Regions from separate parts of the Oxalicibacterium sp. genome, predicted to be linked through region 2. Evidence: predicted binding sites of a transcription regulator. Region 2 holds the regulator's gene; the other holds the start of a gene.
What was found. Region 2 encodes NrdR, which represses ribonucleotide reductase genes. Its sites were predicted from a motif close to CACNANATNTNGTG; they were not measured.

Region 1: the regulator NrdR is predicted to act here: its motif matches at 4,204-4,217, upstream of ACO1VH_RS04130 (ribonucleoside-diphosphate reductase subunit alpha).

Annotation. Positions count from the first base shown of each region.
Region 1 covers NZ_JBMQZD010000001.1:843,303-852,774, forward strand. The annotation lists gene ACO1VH_RS04125 (ribonucleotide-diphosphate reductase subunit beta) at 1-941, opposite strand, end outside; gene ACO1VH_RS04130 (ribonucleoside-diphosphate reductase subunit alpha) at 1,077-3,971, opposite strand; gene ampD (1,6-anhydro-N-acetylmuramyl-L-alanine amidase AmpD) at 4,333-4,968, opposite strand; gene ACO1VH_RS04140 (sigma-54-dependent transcriptional regulator) at 4,955-6,412, opposite strand; gene ACO1VH_RS04145 (sensor histidine kinase) at 6,462-8,159, opposite strand; gene ACO1VH_RS04150 (PP0621 family protein) at 8,178-8,441, opposite strand; gene ACO1VH_RS04155 (cytochrome C assembly family protein) at 8,438-9,247, opposite strand.
Region 2 covers NZ_JBMQZD010000001.1:560,331-569,802, reverse strand. The annotation lists gene xth (exodeoxyribonuclease III) at 1-488, opposite strand, end outside; gene ACO1VH_RS02810 (group III truncated hemoglobin) at 631-1,035, opposite strand; ZMP/ZTP riboswitch at 1,151-1,275, shown strand; gene glyA (serine hydroxymethyltransferase) at 1,400-2,644, shown strand; gene nrdR (transcriptional regulator NrdR) at 2,791-3,264, shown strand; gene ACO1VH_RS02795 (DUF72 domain-containing protein) at 3,317-4,291, opposite strand; gene ACO1VH_RS02790 (MarR family winged helix-turn-helix transcriptional regulator) at 4,515-5,000, shown strand; gene ACO1VH_RS02785 (efflux transporter outer membrane subunit) at 5,020-6,540, shown strand; gene ACO1VH_RS02780 (EmrA/EmrK family multidrug efflux transporter periplasmic adaptor subunit) at 6,537-7,814, shown strand; gene ACO1VH_RS02775 (DHA2 family efflux MFS transporter permease subunit) at 7,817-9,376, shown strand; gene earP (elongation factor P maturation arginine rhamnosyltransferase EarP) at 9,400-9,472, shown strand, end outside.

The sequences.
Region 1 (9,472 bases), 280 kb from region 2:
CCTCGCGGCATTGTATCCTCAGCGTAGCGATATTCCAACTCTACTGCACGTAAAAACAACGCTTTGATCTCTTCGCGGAATTGTGGTGTCCACAGATGCGGGTTCTCCATCTTGATCGTGTTGATCAGATCGATGCCGAAGTTGCAGTGCATGGACTCGTCACGCAGGATGTACTGATACTGTTCTGCCGCACCCATCATCTTGTTCTGACGACCGAGCGCAAGGATCTGCGCGAAGCCGACGTAGAAGAACAAACCTTCCATCAGGCAGGCGAACACGATCAGAGAGCGCAGCAGTTTTTGATCGGTCTCGAGCGTACCGGTCTTGAATTCCGGATCGGTCAGCGTCTCGATGAACGGGATCAGGAACTGATCCTTGTCGCGGATCGAGGCGACCTCGTTGTAGGCGTTGAAGATCTCGCCTTCGTCCAGGCCGAGCGATTCGACGATGTACTGGTAGGCATGCGTGTGGATCGCTTCCTCGAACGCCTGGCGCAGCAGGTACTGGCGGCATTCCGGTGCCGTGATGTGGCGATAGGTGCCGAGCACGATGTTGTTGGCGGCCAGCGAATCGGCGGTCACGAAGAAGCCGAGGTTGCGCTTGACGATGCGGCGCTCGTCTTCGGTCAGGCCGTTCGGGTTCTTCCACAGCTCGATGTCGCGCTGCATGTTGATTTCCTGCGGCATCCAGTGGTTGGCGCAGCCGGCCAGGTATTTGTCCCAAGCCCATTTGTACTTGAACGGGACCAGCTGGTTGACGTCGGTCTGGCCGTTGATGACGCGTTTGTCGGCAGCATCCATGCGATGTGCCGGATTGGCAGCGGCCGCAGGTTTAGCCACCAGTGCCGGATTCAGGGCGACGTCCGCGTGCGCATCGCGCACCGGCTGCAACGCTGGTTGCGGCACGGCCTTCGGCGTCTGGTCTTCATCCCAACTTAGCATATTCAATTCCTCTTTCATCTCCGCGGCACTGCCTTCTTTCACTTTGTCCGCATTTATCGGTTCAAGTTCAGTGCAGCACCACGGATGGGTTGTTTTCTGATTGATGCCAGCCTTCATTTGGCCGGCATTTCAGCTTTACTGGCAGGCTTCGCATTCCTCGAAGCCCGGATCGCCTGGACGCAGCATGCACGCCGGACCATCCTGTTGCGGCGCTGCAGACGCGGCGGACGAAACGGCATTCGCATCGACGGCATTCAGCGCACCGGCCTTGGTCGTCGACTTCTCGGTGTGGGTAGCACCGATCGTGCGCAGGTAATACGTGGTTTTCAGGCCGCGCAGCCAGGCCAGCTTGTAGGTTTCGTCCAGCTTCTTGCCGGACGCGCCTGCCATGTAGATGTTCAACGACTGCGCCTGATCGATCCACTTCTGACGGCGCGATGCGGCTTCAACCAGCCACTTCGGCTCGACTTCGAAGGCGGTGGCATAGATGTCGCGCAAGTCCTGCGGAATGCGGTCGATCTTGGCCAGGCTGCCGTCGAAGTATTTCAGATCGGAGATCATCACTTCATCCCACAGACCGCGTGCCTTCAGGTCGCGCACCAGGTATTCGTTGATCTCGGTAAATTCGCCGGACAGGTTCGATTTGACGTACAGGTTCTGGTACGTCGGCTCGATGCAGGCCGACACGCCGATGATGTTGGAGATCGTCGCCGTCGGCGCGATCGCCACGCAGTTGGAATTACGCATGCCGTGTTCCTTGATGCGTGCGCGCAATGCCGGCCAATCCATCGTTTCGGACGTATCGACTTCCAGATAACCGCCGCGCTCCTCGGCCAGCAGCTTCAGCGAATCCTGCGGCAGGATGCCGCGATCCCACAGCGAACCGCGGTAGGAGCTGTAACGGCCGCGCTCTTCAGCCAGCTCGGTCGACGCCAGGTAGGCGTAATAGCAGACCGCTTCCATCGACGTATCGGCGAATTTCACCGCTTCATCCGATGCGTACGGCACGCGCATCATGTGCAGGCAGTCCTGGAAACCCATGATGCCCATGCCGACCGGACGGTGGCGCAGGTTGGAATCGCGCGCTTTCTTGACTGCGTAGTAGTTGATGTCGATCACGTTGTCCAGCATGCGCATCGCGGTGCGGACGGTTTTCTGCAGCTTGGCGTGGTCGAGCTTGCCGTCCTTCATGTGGGCCGGCATGTTGACCGAGCCCAGATTGCAGACCGCGATTTCGGAATCGTTGGTGTTCAGCGTGATTTCCGTGCACAGGTTCGAGCTGTGGACGACGCCGACGTGCTGCTGCGGCGAACGGATGTTGCACGGATCCTTGAACGTGATCCACGGATGGCCGGTTTCGAACAGCATCGACAGCATCTTGCGCCACAGGTCCAGCGCCTGGATTTTCTTGAACAGGCGCAATTCGCCGCGTGCAGCCTTGGACTCGTAACCGAGATAGGCTTCCTCGAAAGCCTTGCCGACCTTGTCGTGCAGGTCCGGGCAATCGGCAGGCGAGAACAGCGTCCATTCGCCCTTTTCCATCACGCGCTTCATGAACAGATCGGGAATCCAGTTCGCCGTGTTCATGTCGTGCGTACGACGGCGATCGTCGCCGGTGTTCTTGCGCAGGTCGAGAAATTCCTCGATGTCCATGTGCCAGGTTTCCAGGTAGGCGCAGACCGCACCCTTGCGCTTGCCGCCCTGGTTGACCGCAACGGCGGTGTCGTTGACCACTTTCAGGAACGGCACCACGCCTTGCGACTTGCCGTTCGTGCCCTTGATGTGCGAGCCCAGCGCGCGCACCGGCGTCCAGTCGTTGCCGAGGCCGCCGGCGTACTTGGCCAGCAGCGCGTTTTCCTTGATCGCTTCGTAGATGCCGTCGAGGTCATCGGCTACCGTCGTCAGATAGCAGGACGACAGCTGCGAACGTTGTGTGCCGGAGTTGAACAGCGTCGGCGTCGAGCTCATGAAATCGAAAGTCGACAGCAGATTGTAGAACTCGATGGCGCGCGCTTCGCGGTCGATCTCGTTCAGCGCCAGGCCCATCGCCACGCGCATGTAGAACGCCTGCGGCATTTCGATGCGTACGTCGCGAATGTGCAGGAAGTAACGGTCGTACAGCGTCTGCAGACCGAGGTAGCCGAACTGCAGATCGCGTTCCGGCACCAGCGCATCAGCAAGTTTCTTCAAATCGAACTGGCCGAGCTTGGCATCCAGCAGTTCGGCTTCGATGCCCTTCTTGATGAATTTCGGGAAGTATTCGAGATAGTGCGTCGGCGCATCGGCCTGCGCGACTTCCTGACCGAACACTTCCTTGCGGATTGTGTGCATCAGCAGGCGGGCAGTCACGGTGCTGTAGGCCGGGTCCTTTTCCATCAGTGCGCGCGCAGCCAGGATGGCGGACTTGTGCAGTTCCTCGACCGGCACGCCGTCGTACAGGTTCTTGATCGTTTCGTTGATGATGGCCGACGCATCGACGTGCTGCTCCAGACCTTCGCAGGCTGCGTTGATCAGGCTGCGCACTTCGTCCAAATCCAGCGGACGGCGCTGACCGTTTTCCACCACGTGCAGTTGATGCTCCTGCGCGGCCGGCTTGGCGGCCTGCTGCTGCGCACGCTCTTCATTGCGCTTGGCGCGATACAGCACATAGGCGCGCGCGACGTCGTGCTCGCCCGAACGCATCAGCGACAGTTCGACCTGATCCTGCACGTCTTCGATATGGAAGGTGCCGCCCGCCGGCTGGCGACGTACCAGCGCATTGACGACGCTGTTGGTCAGATTCTCGACCAGTTCGCGCACGCGCGCGGAAGCCGCCCCCTGTCCGCCGTTGACGGCGAGGAAGGCCTTGGTGACGGCGATCGAGATTTTCGACGGTTCGAAACCGACGACGGCGCCGTTACGGCGAATGATGCGATAGTCACCCAGGCCGGAAGCGGCCGGTGCGGAGGTCGAAGAGGCAACCGAGTGAGACGCGATGTTACCGATGTCGGCCGATGATGACTTGGCTGGGATTTCTTGTGCAGAGTGCATGAAGAAGGCTCCTTTGTGACGGTTGCCGGCAATACTTGCCTTGTTTTTTAAAGGGAAACCGGGTCGTGCCGGTTTCGCGAAAATTCTGATGATGCGCAGGATTGCATTACTGCAAACTTCATGCCGATCCCGCAGAAGTGCGTTTATTCGGCGTCCCCACTATATATGTATACACACTTACATTGCGATGGCTGCCGGACAAAGCCGGGGGAGAAATCACTTTTTGATAACCTACTACATCTAGTAAGGAAACCAGGATTTGCACCTAATTCTAGTAGCTCGATTCGGGACATGCAATCGTTTTATCACCGCTTTGAGATATATTTTTTTAACAAATCCGGCACCGGCGATATAGATTCTTTTACATGGGACAAAAAGCGAGATCTGCAGCGATTTTGCTTTTTTTTGTACCGGTTCCGGCAGCGCGACAATACCGCTCGCGATACAGCGCCCAGTCGAAAAAAGGGCCGGGATCGGTCTTGCGCCCCGGCGCGATGTGCTCGTGCCCGGTGACGCTTTTGAGTGGATAGGCTTGCCGCAATGCAAGAGTCAGCGCAGCCAGCGCTGCATACTGCGCTGCTTCGAACGGTTCATGATCCGTTCCTTCCAGCTCGATACCGATCGAGAAATCGTTGCAGCGCTCGCGTCCGCAGAAGTTCGATGCTCCCGCATGCCAGGCCCGATCGTTGGCCGAAACGAACTGGACAACTGCGCCGTCGCGCCGAATCAGAAAGTGAGCAGACACCCGCAATGGTCGCAACTGCTCGAAATATGGATCGGCCGTGTAATCGAGCCGGTTCAGAAACAGGTCGGCAATGTATGGGCCGCCGAAACGACCGGGCGGCAGGCTGATGTTGTGAATGACCAGCAAGTCGACGGCCGTGCCGTCGGCGCGCGAATCGCAGTTCGGCGACGGTTCGTGCTGCGCCCCTTTCGCCCAGCCATCGACACCGATATGGAAAACCGGTGCGCTGGCCGTCGCCTCAGTCCGGTGCATGGATATCCAATCGCTGCATCCGGTAACGCAACTGCCGGAAGCTGATGCCCAGCAGTTCCGCCGCCTGCGTCCGGTTGAAATGCGTCTTCGCCAGCGCACGGCGGATGATTTCGCGCTCGACGTCGTCCAGATGATCGGGCAGCGATTCGGGCAAGTCGGCATCGGTCGATGCCGACGCAGCCTGTACGGCAGTTGTCGTCGGCGCCACTGTATCCGTCGGCGCGACGATGACCTCTTCCGAGACGGACGTTACCGGCAGCGACGCCTTCAACACCAGATCGCCGACTTCGATCACACCATCGTTGGCAAATGCAAGCGCGCGTTCCAGGATGTTTTCCAGTTCCCGTACGTTGCCGGGGAACGGATAAGTACGCAGTGCCTCCAGTGCTTCCGGCGTCAGCGCCGCCGTCTGACCGCCGCCCAGGCGCGCCAGGATGACGTCCGCCAGCAAGCCGATATCGTCCAGCCGTTCACGCAACGGCGGCAGATGCAGCTCGATCACGTTCAACCGGTAATAGAGATCCTGACGGAAAGCGCCCTTGCCGACGCAATCGTGCAGATTCTGGTGTGTGGCGCTGATGATGCGCACGTCGACCGGCTCTTCCGTCGTCGCACCGACCTTGCGCACGCGCCGCTCCTGAATCGCGCGCAGCAGCTTGACTTGCATTGCCAGCGGCAGATCGGCGACTTCGTCCAGCATCAGCGTGCCGCCGTTGGCTGCCTGAAAGAAACCGTCGCGGTCGTCGTTCGCACCAGTGAAAGCGCCCTTGCGGTAGCCAAAGAACTCTGCCTCCATCAGCGCTTCCGGAATTGCGCCGCAATTGACGGCGATGAAGGGCTTGTCGCTGCGCGCGCTCAACGCATGGATATCGCGCGCGGCCAGTTCCTTGCCGCTGCCCGATTCGCCGCTGATGGCGACTGGCGCCATGCTGCGCGCCAACCGTGCGATCTGCGCGCGCAGCGCCTGCATCGCTTCCGATTGTCCGATCAGGCGCGGCAACGATAACTCTGCCGTGCTCTTCTCTCCACACACCGCGCTCTCACTGGCTTCGCCGGCTCCGCCGGTTTGCCCGGTTTGACTGATACGCAATGCGGAACGCACCATGACGCGCAACTGTTCCAGTCCGACCGGCTTGGACAGATAATCGAACGCGCCAGCCTTCAATGCTGCCACCGCATTTTCGGCGCTGCCGAATGCCGTAATGACGGCCACCGGCGTATTTTTGTATTGTGTATTGATTTCCTGCACCAGATCGATGCCAAGGCCGTCCGGCAATCGCATGTCGGTCAGCACCAGCGCATACTCGGTACGCTCCAGATGCTCGCGGGCGGTAGACAGGTTCTGCGCGCTATCGACGTCCAGCCCCATCTTGACCAGCGTGATTTCGAGCAATTCACGCAGATCGGCTTCGTCGTCGACTATCAGGATGCGAGGTGCAGTCATTGCTTGCAGAATATTCGGTTCATCAATAGTTGGGCGGATGCGCTGGCCATCATGCCGCTTCGTCAGCGGCAAAGGTAATGACGAAGCGTCCCGACGGAGAACTGTTCTCTCCGTCGCTGCGGTATTCGTAGTTCAGCATCGCGCCATTGTTCAGGCACAGTTCACGTGCCAGATACAGTCCCAAACCGGTTCCCTTGCTCGACGTCGTGTAGAACGGTTCAAACAGATGGGCACGCACGGTGGAACTGATTTGCGGTCCGTCGTCCTTCACATGCAGTTCGAGCCGATGTCCGATGCCGGCCACGACACGAATCTGGATGCTGCCCGGCGCGCCGCTTGCGTAGCGTAACGCATTTGTCAGCAAGTTCAAGATGATTTCACGCAAATGCAACGGATCGAAACGCACCCTGTACGTCCGCGTGTCGAGAGCCACAATCACGCCGTCCTTCACTGCATGCGTTTCATGCAATTCCGTCAGCAATTCATCCAGCAGCGGCTTCAGCGCGATCGGCTCCGGATGCTGATGCGCCTTGCGCGACAGTTTCAGGATATCTTCGATCATCCGGTTCAGCCGCGCGACATTGTCGGCAATGATCTTCAGCATGCGCTGGCGCGCGGCGTCGGTTTCGTCTTCGTTCAGCAACGAGGCCGCATGGCCGATGGCGGACAGGGGATTACGCACTTCGTGCGCGATACTGGCCGTCAGCCGTCCCATCGACGCCAGCTTCAGCTGCTGCGCCTGGTTCTCGATTTCGGTCACGTCCTGCAGGAACGCCACCACGCGTTCGTCCTGCATGCCGCTGGTATCGACACGCACGAAGCGCAACCGCAGATGCGTCGCCAGTTCGCGCCGGCCGCCCCAGATCGTGGTGCCGCCCTGCAGCGTGCTTTCCTCGCTGTGCTTGATATGCACGAACGTCGGCCGGCCCTGCGCGCCGCCCTGCGTCGTCGCCCGCAATCCGGCATTGGTGCTCCATGCGACGTAGGCTTCGGCGATCGGCGCCAGCCAGAGCATGTCCGACAGTTTGCCGTAGGCCTTTTCATGCGGGAACGTCAATCCCAGCATGCGCGCTGCCGCCGGATTGCTGGTCAGCACGCGTCCCTTGCGATCCAGCACCAGCACGCCGTCGTCCATGTCCGCAATTACCAGCCGGTTGATCGCCTGCTGGATGTGCAGCGCCTTGCCCCGCCCTTGCGCCAGCGATTCCTGCTTGATCAGGCGATCAGCCAGACGATTGATCGCAAAGATGACGATGAAGAATGCCGCGCCGTACAGCCCGGCTTGCGTCGATGAAATGTCCGAACCGGCGTTCAGGATCTGGTAGCCGTTCTCCGCCAGCATCACCAGCGTCACCACCGAGACGAAGAACAATGCCAGCACCAGCGGCGCCAGGATCGCACTGCCAGCGAGCGGGAACAGGTACAGGATGGCCAGCCCGCTCTTGATACCGCCCGCCGACAGATACAGCAGCGTGATCGCGGCCAGGTCCACCGAAATCTGCACCGCAACCTGCAACAGGAAGCGCCGCCGCAGATAGGTCGCTAGCAGCACGAAGCCCATTGCCAGCAACAGGTACACGATGCAGGCCGTCCAGAATTCCTGCTGGTAGCGCATCACCTTGCTGCCGGCCCAGCCGAAATAACCGAGCAGCACGGCGATGATCACCATGCGCGTAAAGGCAAAGGTTTGCAGCGTACGCCAGAAGGTTTCGCGCGTATCTGCGTAGACGGATCGGGAACGCGCCATGAATCGGATCAGCAGTTGTCAGCGCCCGGCATGCCGCTGCCGGTGTTCGCTGCAGCAGAAAGCCGCATGTGCGGCGTCGAACACCGCTTCCGATGCCGGGAAATGCGTGCCGCAATGCGCGCAGCTCAGCATGGTTTCAATTTCGCCGCCGGGCGCGGAGGGTTGGCTTGGAAAAGGTGATTGCGGCCGAGATTGGGATTGCGCTCGGGATTGCGCCTGTGCCTTGTTACGCAACACCCAGATGACGGCGAAGATCAGAATCGCCCACAGCAGGAATTTCATATGAAGCTCCGGTGTAGGACGACTTCCAGTACAAAACGGCTGCCGACATAGGCCAGCAGCAGCAAGGCAAAACCGGCCAGCGTGAATCCGAGTGCGGTCCGGCCGCGCCATCCCTGCCAGCGGCGCCCTGCCAGCAGCACGCCGAACAGCACCCACGACAGTATGGTGAAGATCGTCTTGTGATCCCAGGTGAATGCCCTGCCGAACAATTCCTCGGAAAAAACTACACCGGAAACCACGGTCAGCGTCAGCAGCAGGAACCCGAAGCCGATCAGGCGGAACAGCAGTTTCTCCATCGTCAGCAAGGCGGGCAGACGTTCGATCGCCAGCGCGAACCATCCCTTCTTCTGCGCACTCAACGCGTGCAGCTTGGATTCCTGCAACGCCATCAGCACCGCGTGAAAAGCCGCGATCGTCAGTGTCGCATAGGCCAGCGTGGCAATCGCGATATGCCAGGGAAACAACGCCGTCTTGCCTTGCAGCGGAATGACGCTGCCGGGAAAAATCGGTGGCAGCAGTACCGCCAGCGCCGCGCAGGGCAGCACCAAGATACGCATGCCGTCCAGGGAGAAATTGCGATTCTCGAGCCAATAGGCCGCAACCGAAATCCACAGCGTCGCCGACAGCATGATGGCGAATCCCAGCCGCAGCGAATCGGGTGCCGCGGCGACATCGGCCCACAACGCACCGCCGTGCAGCAACCAGCCGATCAGCGTGCCAAGCGAGATCGCCAGCCTGTTTTTCGACGGCAGGAAAGCGCAACACAGGTAGCACAGCGCAGCCAAGACAAAGAAATAAATTTCCATCGTTCGAGTTTACACCAACTGTCTTTCACGCCCGCGGGCATGAACAGCTCAGATCGCGGTCTTCTGCGCCTCGCTGTGGTCGATTTTTCCATGACTGAACGGCATCCGGCCCATCGATTTTCGCACTTGCCACCCCGCAAACCTCTCCTCTGCTCGGCTGCGAATCCCGCCGCGCGCATCGGGTAAAATGGCGGATATTTCGCCGCTGCCTCATGACAATGACGT
Region 2 (9,472 bases):
CCTTCCCATGCGGCGGGATCGCAGACGTCGCGGTCTTCCGGCGCGATGTTGTAGTCGCCCAGCAGCGCCAGTTGCGGATGCGTGGCGCATTCGGCTTTGAGCCAGTCGTGCAGCGCCTTCAGCCATTGCATCTTGTAGGTGAATTTCTCCGAATCCAGCGACTGGCCGTTCGGGATATAGACACAGACGATGCGCATGCCTGCAATGGTGGCGGCGATGATGCGCTGATGATCGTCGGGGAACAGCGGATTGTTCTTTACCACGTCGGCAATCGGATGGCGCGACAGGATGGCGACGCCGTTATAGGTCTTCTGGCCGGTGAAGGCAGCGTGATAGCCGGCGGCCTCGATTTCGGCGATCGGGAATTTGTCGTCGGTGAGCTTGAGTTCCTGCAGGCACAGGATGTCGACCGGATTTTCCTCCAGCCATTTCAGCACGTGCGGCAGGCGGACCTTGAGGGAATTGACGTTCCAGGTGGCGATCTTCATGTGATGGAAAATTTCCTTTTTCTTCAAATGCTTATGGATGCGAGGTGCACGCGTTGCATCGTCTGGCTACCCGGGCCCGGCAGATTGGCAGTTGCCGATTTTATTGGAATGCAAGGTGGAGCCGGCGTTGCAGAACGTGGCTTCAGGTGCGCGGCAGATCGGTCGGCAGCTTGTCCGGACGATTGCCCATCTGCCATGCGTACCACAGGCTTTGCGCGATACGCTGAGCGGCTCCCTTGGCACGTTCGCGCAGCGCTGCATTGGGTTGTGCCGCCAGCGTTTCGTCGAACAGCGACAGCCAGCGTTCGAACATCGCGGGATTCAGTTCGGGCAGCGCGACGTGCTTCTGCATCGGTGTGCCGGAATAACGGCCGGTACCGCGCAGGATGGAAGTCCAGAAATCGGTGAGCAGCGCGAGGTGATGGTCCCAGTCCTCGATGCGGGCATTGAAGATCGGCCCGATCAAATCGTCGCGCCGGACCTTTGCATAAAATTTGCGGACGAAATCGGCGACTTCCTCGTCCGTGCAGAGTTCAGGTGAAATCATTTTGCATCTCTCGAAACGCTATTGCCGACAGCCATCCGTGCCAGCGTCCGCACGGGTTCCCGGCGGGGCGGCGACTTGCTGAACGGACGGCCTTCCCGTAGAATCCTTGCACCATTTCGTCTCACGTAACTGGCGAAAATCGGCCGATTTCCCGAATGTTGCCGGAAGATCGGGCCGAAAAGGTGGATCGAGCCACCGTGAAGCGTGAGATCAGATCCGCCGTGCGCCTGGGCAGCCGAATGGCAGGCAAGACTGAGGCTGTCGCATGTTGTCCGTCCCTCACTCGATCCGTCAGCATTGTGTCGCTGTCCATTGTACGCGTCATCGCGTGTCACGGACCATTTTGAACGATTGGAGTCATTGCATGTTTTCGAAAGACCAAACCCTCGCCAAAGTCGATGCGGAATTGTGGGATGCAATCCAGAAGGAAAACACCCGCCAGCAGCAGCACATCGAGCTGATTGCGTCGGAGAACTACACGTCGCCGGCCGTGATGGAGGCGCAGGGTTCGCAGTTGACCAACAAGTACGCGGAAGGTTATCCAGGCAAGCGTTACTACGGCGGTTGCGAATACGTGGATATCGTCGAGCAGCTGGCGATCGACCGCGTTAAGCAGCTGTACGGCGCGGAAGCCGCCAACGTGCAGCCAAACTCGGGCTCGCAGGCGAACCAGGGTGTGTTCCTCGCCGTGCTGAAGCCGGGCGATACCATCATGGGCATGTCGCTGGCTGAAGGCGGCCACCTGACGCATGGCATGGCGCTGAACATGTCGGGCAAGTGGTTCAACGTAGTCTCCTACGGCCTGAACGACAAGGAAGAAATCGATTACGAGCAGATGGAGCGTCTGGCGCGCGAGCACAAGCCGAAGCTGATCATCGCCGGCGCTTCCGCCTATGCATTGCGCATCGACTTCGAACGCTTCGCGAAGATCGCAAAGGAAATCGGTGCCTACTTCATGGTCGATATGGCGCACTATGCCGGTCTGATCGCTGCCGGCGAATATCCGAATCCGGTACCGTTTGCCGACTTCGTCACGTCGACCACGCACAAGTCGCTGCGCGGTCCGCGCGGCGGCTTCATCCTGATGAAGGCCGAGCACGAAAAGATCATCAACTCGGCGATCTTCCCCGGCCTGCAGGGCGGTCCGCTGATGCACGTGATCGCGGGCAAGGCCGTCGCCTTCAAGGAAGCGCTGGCCCCGGAATTCAAGACCTATCAGCAGCAGGTCGTGAAGAATGCCGACGCGCTGGCAAAGGCGTTGATCGCGCGCGGCTTGCGCATCGTGTCGCATCGCACCGAATCGCACGTGATGCTGGTCGACCTGCGCGCGAAGAAGATCACCGGCAAGGATGCGGAAGCCTTGCTCGGCCGTGCGCATATCACCTGCAATAAAAATGGCATTCCGAATGATCCGGAAAAACCGTTTATTGCCTCCGGCATCCGTCTCGGCAGCCCGGCGATGACGACGCGCGGCTTCAAGGAAGCGGAATCGACCAAGGTCGGCAACCTGATCGCCGACGTGCTGGATAATCCGAACGACGAAGCGACGATCGCGCGCGTGAAAGAAGAGGTCAAGAAATTGACCGACGCTTTCCCGGTGTACGGTTGATCAAGCGATGAAGATTGCGGTGCCGTGGGTGCCGCACAAGCAGTAAATGAAATGGCCTTGTGCGAACGGTGTTCGGCAAGGCCATTTTGGGATGGCCGGAGGTTCGCCTCCGTTGATCGTGGTGTGGTACGTCAAGGTGCATTGCCATGAAGTGTCCTTTTTGCCAGAGCGAAGATACCCAGGTTCTCGATACGCGCGTGTCGGAGGAGGGCGACAGCATTCGCCGTCGTCGCCGTTGCGCGCAGTGCGACAAGCGTTTCACGACTTACGAGCGGGTCGAACTGACGATGCCAGTGGTCGTCAAGAAGAATGGCAGCCGCATCGATTTCGATCCGGCCAAGCTGCGCGGGAGCCTGCAACTGGCGTTGCGCAAGCGGCCGGTGCCGGCCGAAGCGGTCGATGCGGCCATCCATCGCATCGAGCAAAAGCTGCTGTCCAGCGGCGCGCGCGAAGTGTTGTCCGGCCAGATCGGCGAACTGGTGATGCGCGAACTGCAGCGATTGGACAAGGTGGCCTACATCCGTTTCGCTTCGGTCTATAAAAGCTTCGAGGACGTGGCCGAATTCCAGGATGCGATTGCCGAGATCGGCAATGAACGCAAACCGAAGTCGCCGTCCTGACAAGACGATTCCATTCGGCTCGCAATTGGTTTCATGATCGACGGCGCTGTCTTCAGCGCCGTTTTCTTTTCAGCAGATCGCTGATTTCTGCGGCATTCCACAACGAATGCTGCAATCCCTCCATGTCATTTTCCACTTTGCTGCCGCGCAGCCGACTTGCCAGCCGTGCTGCATCGAAAGGTGCACGCACTTTCTGGTCATTATCGAAATAGCAGAAGACGTCGCGTGCGGTCTTCTTGTGTGTAGCTGTTTTGTGTGACGGCGCATTCACGATGCGTTGCGCATCGCGTGGTTCGCCGCCGCTTTCCCATGTCTTGATCCGTTTCGCCCAGTAATCGAGCGCGTCGTCGGAATAGGCGCCGCTGTACAGCGTTTCAGTGCCATGCAGGCGCATGTAGATGAAATCGGTGGTGACGTCTTCCGCGTAGGGCCAGTTTGCCGTCGAATCTGAAAACACGAGCGCGGCGCGGTATTTGCGCAGCATTTGAACGAACGCTTCGTTACAAAAACTGGCGTGGCGGATTTCGACGGCATGGCGTAGCGGGCGCTTGCGGTCCGTTTTCAGGTAAACGTGCTTGATATGCGCATCGTGATGTTTTGCGACTTCGACGGCGGCTTCGGTATCGTGCGGCAATCCTTGCAGGAAGACTTCGAATAACTCCGGGTCGAAGCGCAGGCTGGGCGGGAACTGCCACAGGATAGGGCCCAGTTTTTCGCGCAGATTGAAAAGACCGGAGGCGAGAAAATTGGCGATTGCGGTTGCAGACCGTTCGCCACGCAGCCGCAGGATGTGCGTAATGAAACGCGGCGCCTTCACGCTGAACATGAATTGCGGCGGCGTCGCTTCGTACCAGGACTGATAACTGGCCGGTGTCTGCAATGCGTAATGCGAGCCGTTGATTTCGATCGTCTGCAGCGCGCGGGATGCAAACGCCAGTTCGCGCGCCTGCGGCAATTGCGGCGGATAGAACGCATTGCGCCAGCCGGCGTAGCGCCAGCCCGAAATGCCGGTACGTATCGATGCCATGGCTTCTCCATGTTTGTCTGCGTGCATGTGAAGTGAACCAACATGCGCCGCTCCCTCCAGTGTTGAGAGCCAGGCTGCGCAAATGTTCCCATCGACAGGTGTAGCGGATTTGCCGCAGTTCCTGCCGTCGCCTGCGCAAATCCGGATAACCTGCTATATTGCTGCCTAAGCAGTAATTGTTCAGGTAATTATTGTCCTGGTAGTTATTGACAAGGCAAATATCATGACGGATTTCAAGAAAATGTTTCCCTCCGGGGCCTGGTGCGTGGAAGAGAGCGTCGGCTATCTGCTGAAGCGCTCGCAAATCAAGCTGGCGAAGGCAGTCGACATCGTGCTGGCGTCGCACGACATCACGCATGCGCAAGGCAGCATCATTCTGATGTTGTATTCCGGACATTATTCGACGGCAGCCGAGCTGGCGCGCGAGCTTTACATCGATTCCGCATCCATTACCCGCATGCTGGACCGGCTGGAAAAACGCGGCCTGATCGTGCGCATGCCGTGCCGCAACGACCGTCGCGTCATCAATCTGAAGCTGTCGGAAGAGGGCAACAAATTGGCCGACCAACTGCCGAATTTGTACGGCACGGTGCTGAGCCGGAATTTCGTCGATTTCAGCGCCGAGGAAGTGGCGCTGCTGAAAACGTTGCTGCGCAAGTTTCTGGCGACGGAAGTGCCAACCGAAAGCAGCAAGCAGGACGCGAAGTGATCACAGGCGGGAACGCAAGATGAACCATTCCTTATCCAATCCAATACCGGGCGCGATGCGCTCTTTCCGCGGTCTGGTAACGGCCAGTTGCGCCGCCGTGCTGTTGACGGCCTGCGCCAGCTTTGACGGCATCGCGCCGTCGGCGCAACTGCAGCAGCCGGCGAATTACGCAGCGGCCGAATCGCTGCCGGGACAGCATGGTCAATGGCCGGATGCATCGTGGGCGCACGCACTCGGCGGCGAGTCGCTGCAATCGCTGATCGATGAAGCGCTGGCCGGCAATCCGGGCTTACAGGTGGCGCAGGCACGCGTGGCGGCGGCCAAGGCGGCGGCCGAAGTGGCAGGCGCCAACGGCGATCCGGTATGGTCGGCGACCTTCGATGCGACCTACCAGCGCTATACCGAAAACGGCATCATCCCGCCGCCGTTGGCCGGTTCGTACAAGACCGACAGTCAACTGGCGCTGAATTTTTCCTACGACTTCGATTTCTGGGGCCGGCACGCGGCCGAATTCCGCAGCGCAATCTCGCAGGACAAGGCAGCACAGGCTGAGCAGTACAACGCACGCCTGGTGATTTCGACGGCCGTCGCGCGCGCCTGGGTACAGCTGGCGCAGCAATACGAACAACGCGATCTGAACCAGCAGCAACTGGGCGTCGGCGAGCAACTGCAAAAACTGATGCGCCTGCGCTACAACGCCGGACTCGATACGCAGAGCGACGAAGAACAGATCAGGCAACTGCTCGCCAGCCTGCGTGCCACGCAGGCGCAGCTGGATGAAGCGATCGTGCTGACTCGCAATCAGCTGGCCGCATTGATGGGCCAGGGGCCGGATCGCGGCCTGCGCATTCCACGGCCGACGTTGCCGGCGGAAGAGGCGATTGCATTGCCGGATGAATTGCCGCTGGCGTTGCTCGGCCGCCGTCCCGACATTACCGCCGCGCGCTGGCGTGTGGAAGCCGCACAAGGAGATATTGATGCGGCCAAGACGGCGTTCTATCCGAATGTGAATCTGGTTGCTTTCGCCGGCTTCTCTGCAATCGGTCTGGACAACCTGCTGGAAAGCGGCAGTCGTGTCGCCGGCATCGGCCCTGCGATCAGCGTGCCGATTCTCGACAGTACGCGTTTGCGCGGCGGTCTGAAGCAGCGTGTCGCCAATTACGATGCACAGGTCGCCACCTACAACCAGACACTGACCGAAGCGCTGCATGACGTGGCAGATCAGGTGAAATCGCTGCAATCGTCGATTGCGCAAAGCCGTCAGCAGCAACTGGCGACTCAGGCCGCTGCAAACACGCTGCAGCTGGCGCGCGACCGCGAGCGTGTCGGCACCACCAACATGTTGCCGGTGCTGCAATCCGAGTTGTTCTATCTGTTCCAGAAACGTATCGACCTCGATTCGCAGGCGCGCCGCAGCGAAATGCACATCGCGCTGATCAAGGCGCTGGGCGGCGGTTTCGATGCGCGGGCACAAAGCCTGTCGCATGACGGTAATTCTTCTTCGAACAATGATTCTCCCTCTGTGAGCAATGCATCATGAATACGACCAATCAGGAAATCCAGAAAACCGATAATGGAAGCGGTAACGGAAACGGCAAGCGCCGCCGCCAGCTGATCATTACGACGCTTGTGCTGGCGTTGCTGGCCATCGCCTACGGTGCGTACTGGTTCATCTACGCGCGGCATTTCGAGGATACCGACGATGCTTATGTCGCCGGCAACATCGTGCAGGTGACGCCGCAGGTCGGCGGTACCGTGGTCGCAATCCATGCCGACGATACCGAGCTGGTGCAGGCCGGCAAACCGCTGGTCGATCTGGATCGCAGCGATGCCAAGGTCGCGCTGGAACAGGCCGAAGCGCAACTGGGCCAGACCGTGCGTGAAGTACGCAAGCTGTTTGTCGACAATGCGACGCTGAACGCCAACATCGCGCAGCGCAGTACGGAAGTGGAACGTGCGCGTGCCGATCTGGCACGCCGCCAGCAACTGGCTGGCACCGGTGCGGTGTCGAAGGAGGAACTGGAACACGCACGCACGACGCTGGAAACGGCGGAAGCCTCGCTGCAGGCCACGCGCAAGCAACTGGCATCGAATCAGGCGCTGACCGATCATACGACCGTCGCGCAGCATCCGAACGTGCAGGCCGCTGCGGCGCAAGTACATGCTGCCTATCTGGCCTACGCACGCACCACGCTGCCGGCACCGATCACCGGTTATGTCGCCAAGCGTTCCGTGCAGGTCGGCCAGCGTGTCGCGCCCGGCACGCCGCTGCTGGCGATCGTGCCGCTGAATTCGTTGTGGGTCGATGCCAACTTCAAGGAAGTGCAGGTCGCGAAGATGCGTATCGGCCAGCCGGTGACGCTGGAATCGGACGTCTACGGCGGCAAGGTGGAATACCACGGCAAGGTGGTCGGCCTGTCGGCCGGCACCGGTGCAGCGTTCGCACTACTGCCGACGCAGAACGCGAGCGGCAACTGGATCAAGGTCGTGCAGCGCATTCCGGTGCGTATCGCGCTCGATCCGAAGGAATTGCAGGACAAGCCGTTGCGCGTCGGCCTGTCGATGCTGGTGACGGTGGATGTCTCGCATGCGGAAGGCACGTCGCTGACGTCGACCGAGCCGGTGCGTAGCGAGCCGGCGTATGAAACCGCCGTATTCGACAATATCGGCAAGGAAGCCGAGGCGCGCGTGGCGCAGATCATCGCTGCCAATGCGAACGGCGAGACAGGCGCTGCAAATGCTGCAGGCATTACGAACGCAGCCAAGCCTGTGCCTGCCGCAAAATCGAACGAGACCAATCAAGCCGCACACTGACCATGAGTGCCACTCCCAATAAAGCCGGCGGCTTGCCGCCGCTTTCCGGCACGCCGCTGATACTGGGCACGCTGGCGCTGTCGCTGGCGGTGTTCATGAACGTGCTCGATTCGTCGATCGCCAACGTGTCGATCCCGGCGATCTCGGGCGATCTCGGCGTGTCGCCGCAGCAGGGTACCTGGGTCATCACGTCGTTCGCGGTGTCGAACGCGATCTCGGTGCCGCTGACCGGCTGGCTGACGATGCGCTTCGGGCCGGTGAAGCTGTTCGTATCGTCGATCATCCTGTTCATCATCGCGTCTGCGCTGTGCGGACTGGCACCCAGCATCGGCATCCTGATCGCTGCGCGCGTGCTGCAGGGCGCGGTTGCGGGGCCGATGATCCCGCTGTCGCAGGCCTTGCTGCTGGCCAGCTATCCGCCGGCCAAGAGTGGAATGGCGCTAGCGTTCTGGGGCATGACGACGCTGGTGGCGCCGGTGGCCGGGCCGTTGCTGGGCGGCTGGATTTCGGACAACTACACGTGGCCGTGGATCTTCTACATCAACATTCCGATCGGTCTGTTTGCTGCCTGGGCCACGTGGTCGATCTACAAGCACCGTGAAGGCAAGACGGTCAAGCTGCCGATTGACAAGGTCGGCCTCGGCCTGCTGGTGATCTGGGTCGGTTCGCTGCAGGTCATGCTGGACAAGGGCAAGGAACTCGACTGGTTCAACTCCGGCATCGTGATCGCGCTGGCGGTGATCGCTGTCGTTGCCTTCATCTATTTCGTGATCTGGGAAATCGGCGAGAAACATCCGGTGGTCGATCTGTCGCTGTTCGCCGGCCGCAATTTCAGCGGCGGCGTGGTGGCGATCTCTGTCGGCTACGGTCTGTTCTTCGGCAGCCTCGTGATCCTACCGCTGTGGTTGCAGACGCAGCTCGGCTACACGGCGACCGAAGCCGGCAAGGTGATGGCGCCGGTCGGCATCCTCGCGATCATCATGTCGCCTATCGTCGGCAAGATGTTGCCGAAGGTCGATGCGCGCATCGTCGCGACGATGGCTTTCCTGATCTTCGCGCTGGTGTTCTTCATGCGCGCGCAGTTCAACGAGAACGTCGATTTCTACACGCTGATGGTGCCGACGGTGATTCAGGGCGCGGCGATGGCGATGTTCTTCATCCCGTTGACGTCCATCATTCTGTCGGGCCAGCCGCCGGAGAAGATTCCGGCGGCGGCGGGTTTGTCCAACTTCGTGCGCATCATGTTCGGCGGCATGGGCACGTCGATCATCTCGACGATGTGGGACGACCGCTCGATCCTGCACCATGCGCAACTGGCCGAATATACGGGCCCGCATAATCTTGCATTCACGCAGGCGGTCGATGGCCTGATGGCGCGCGGCATGTCGCAGCAGGAAGCCTGGGCCGTGATGGAACGGACGATGACGGTGCAGGCCAGTACGTTGGGCGCGACCGATATATTCTGGATTTCGGGCATCCTGTTCGTGGTGCTGATCGGTTTCGTCTGGCTGACCAGGCCGAGCAAATCGGCCGCGCCGGTGGACGCGGGCGGAGCGCATTGATGGACAGCAGAGGAAAAACAGGGATGACGACGGCAATGACGCTTGCGCTCTTTTGCAAGGTCGTCGACAACTATGGCGACATCGGCATCTGCTGGC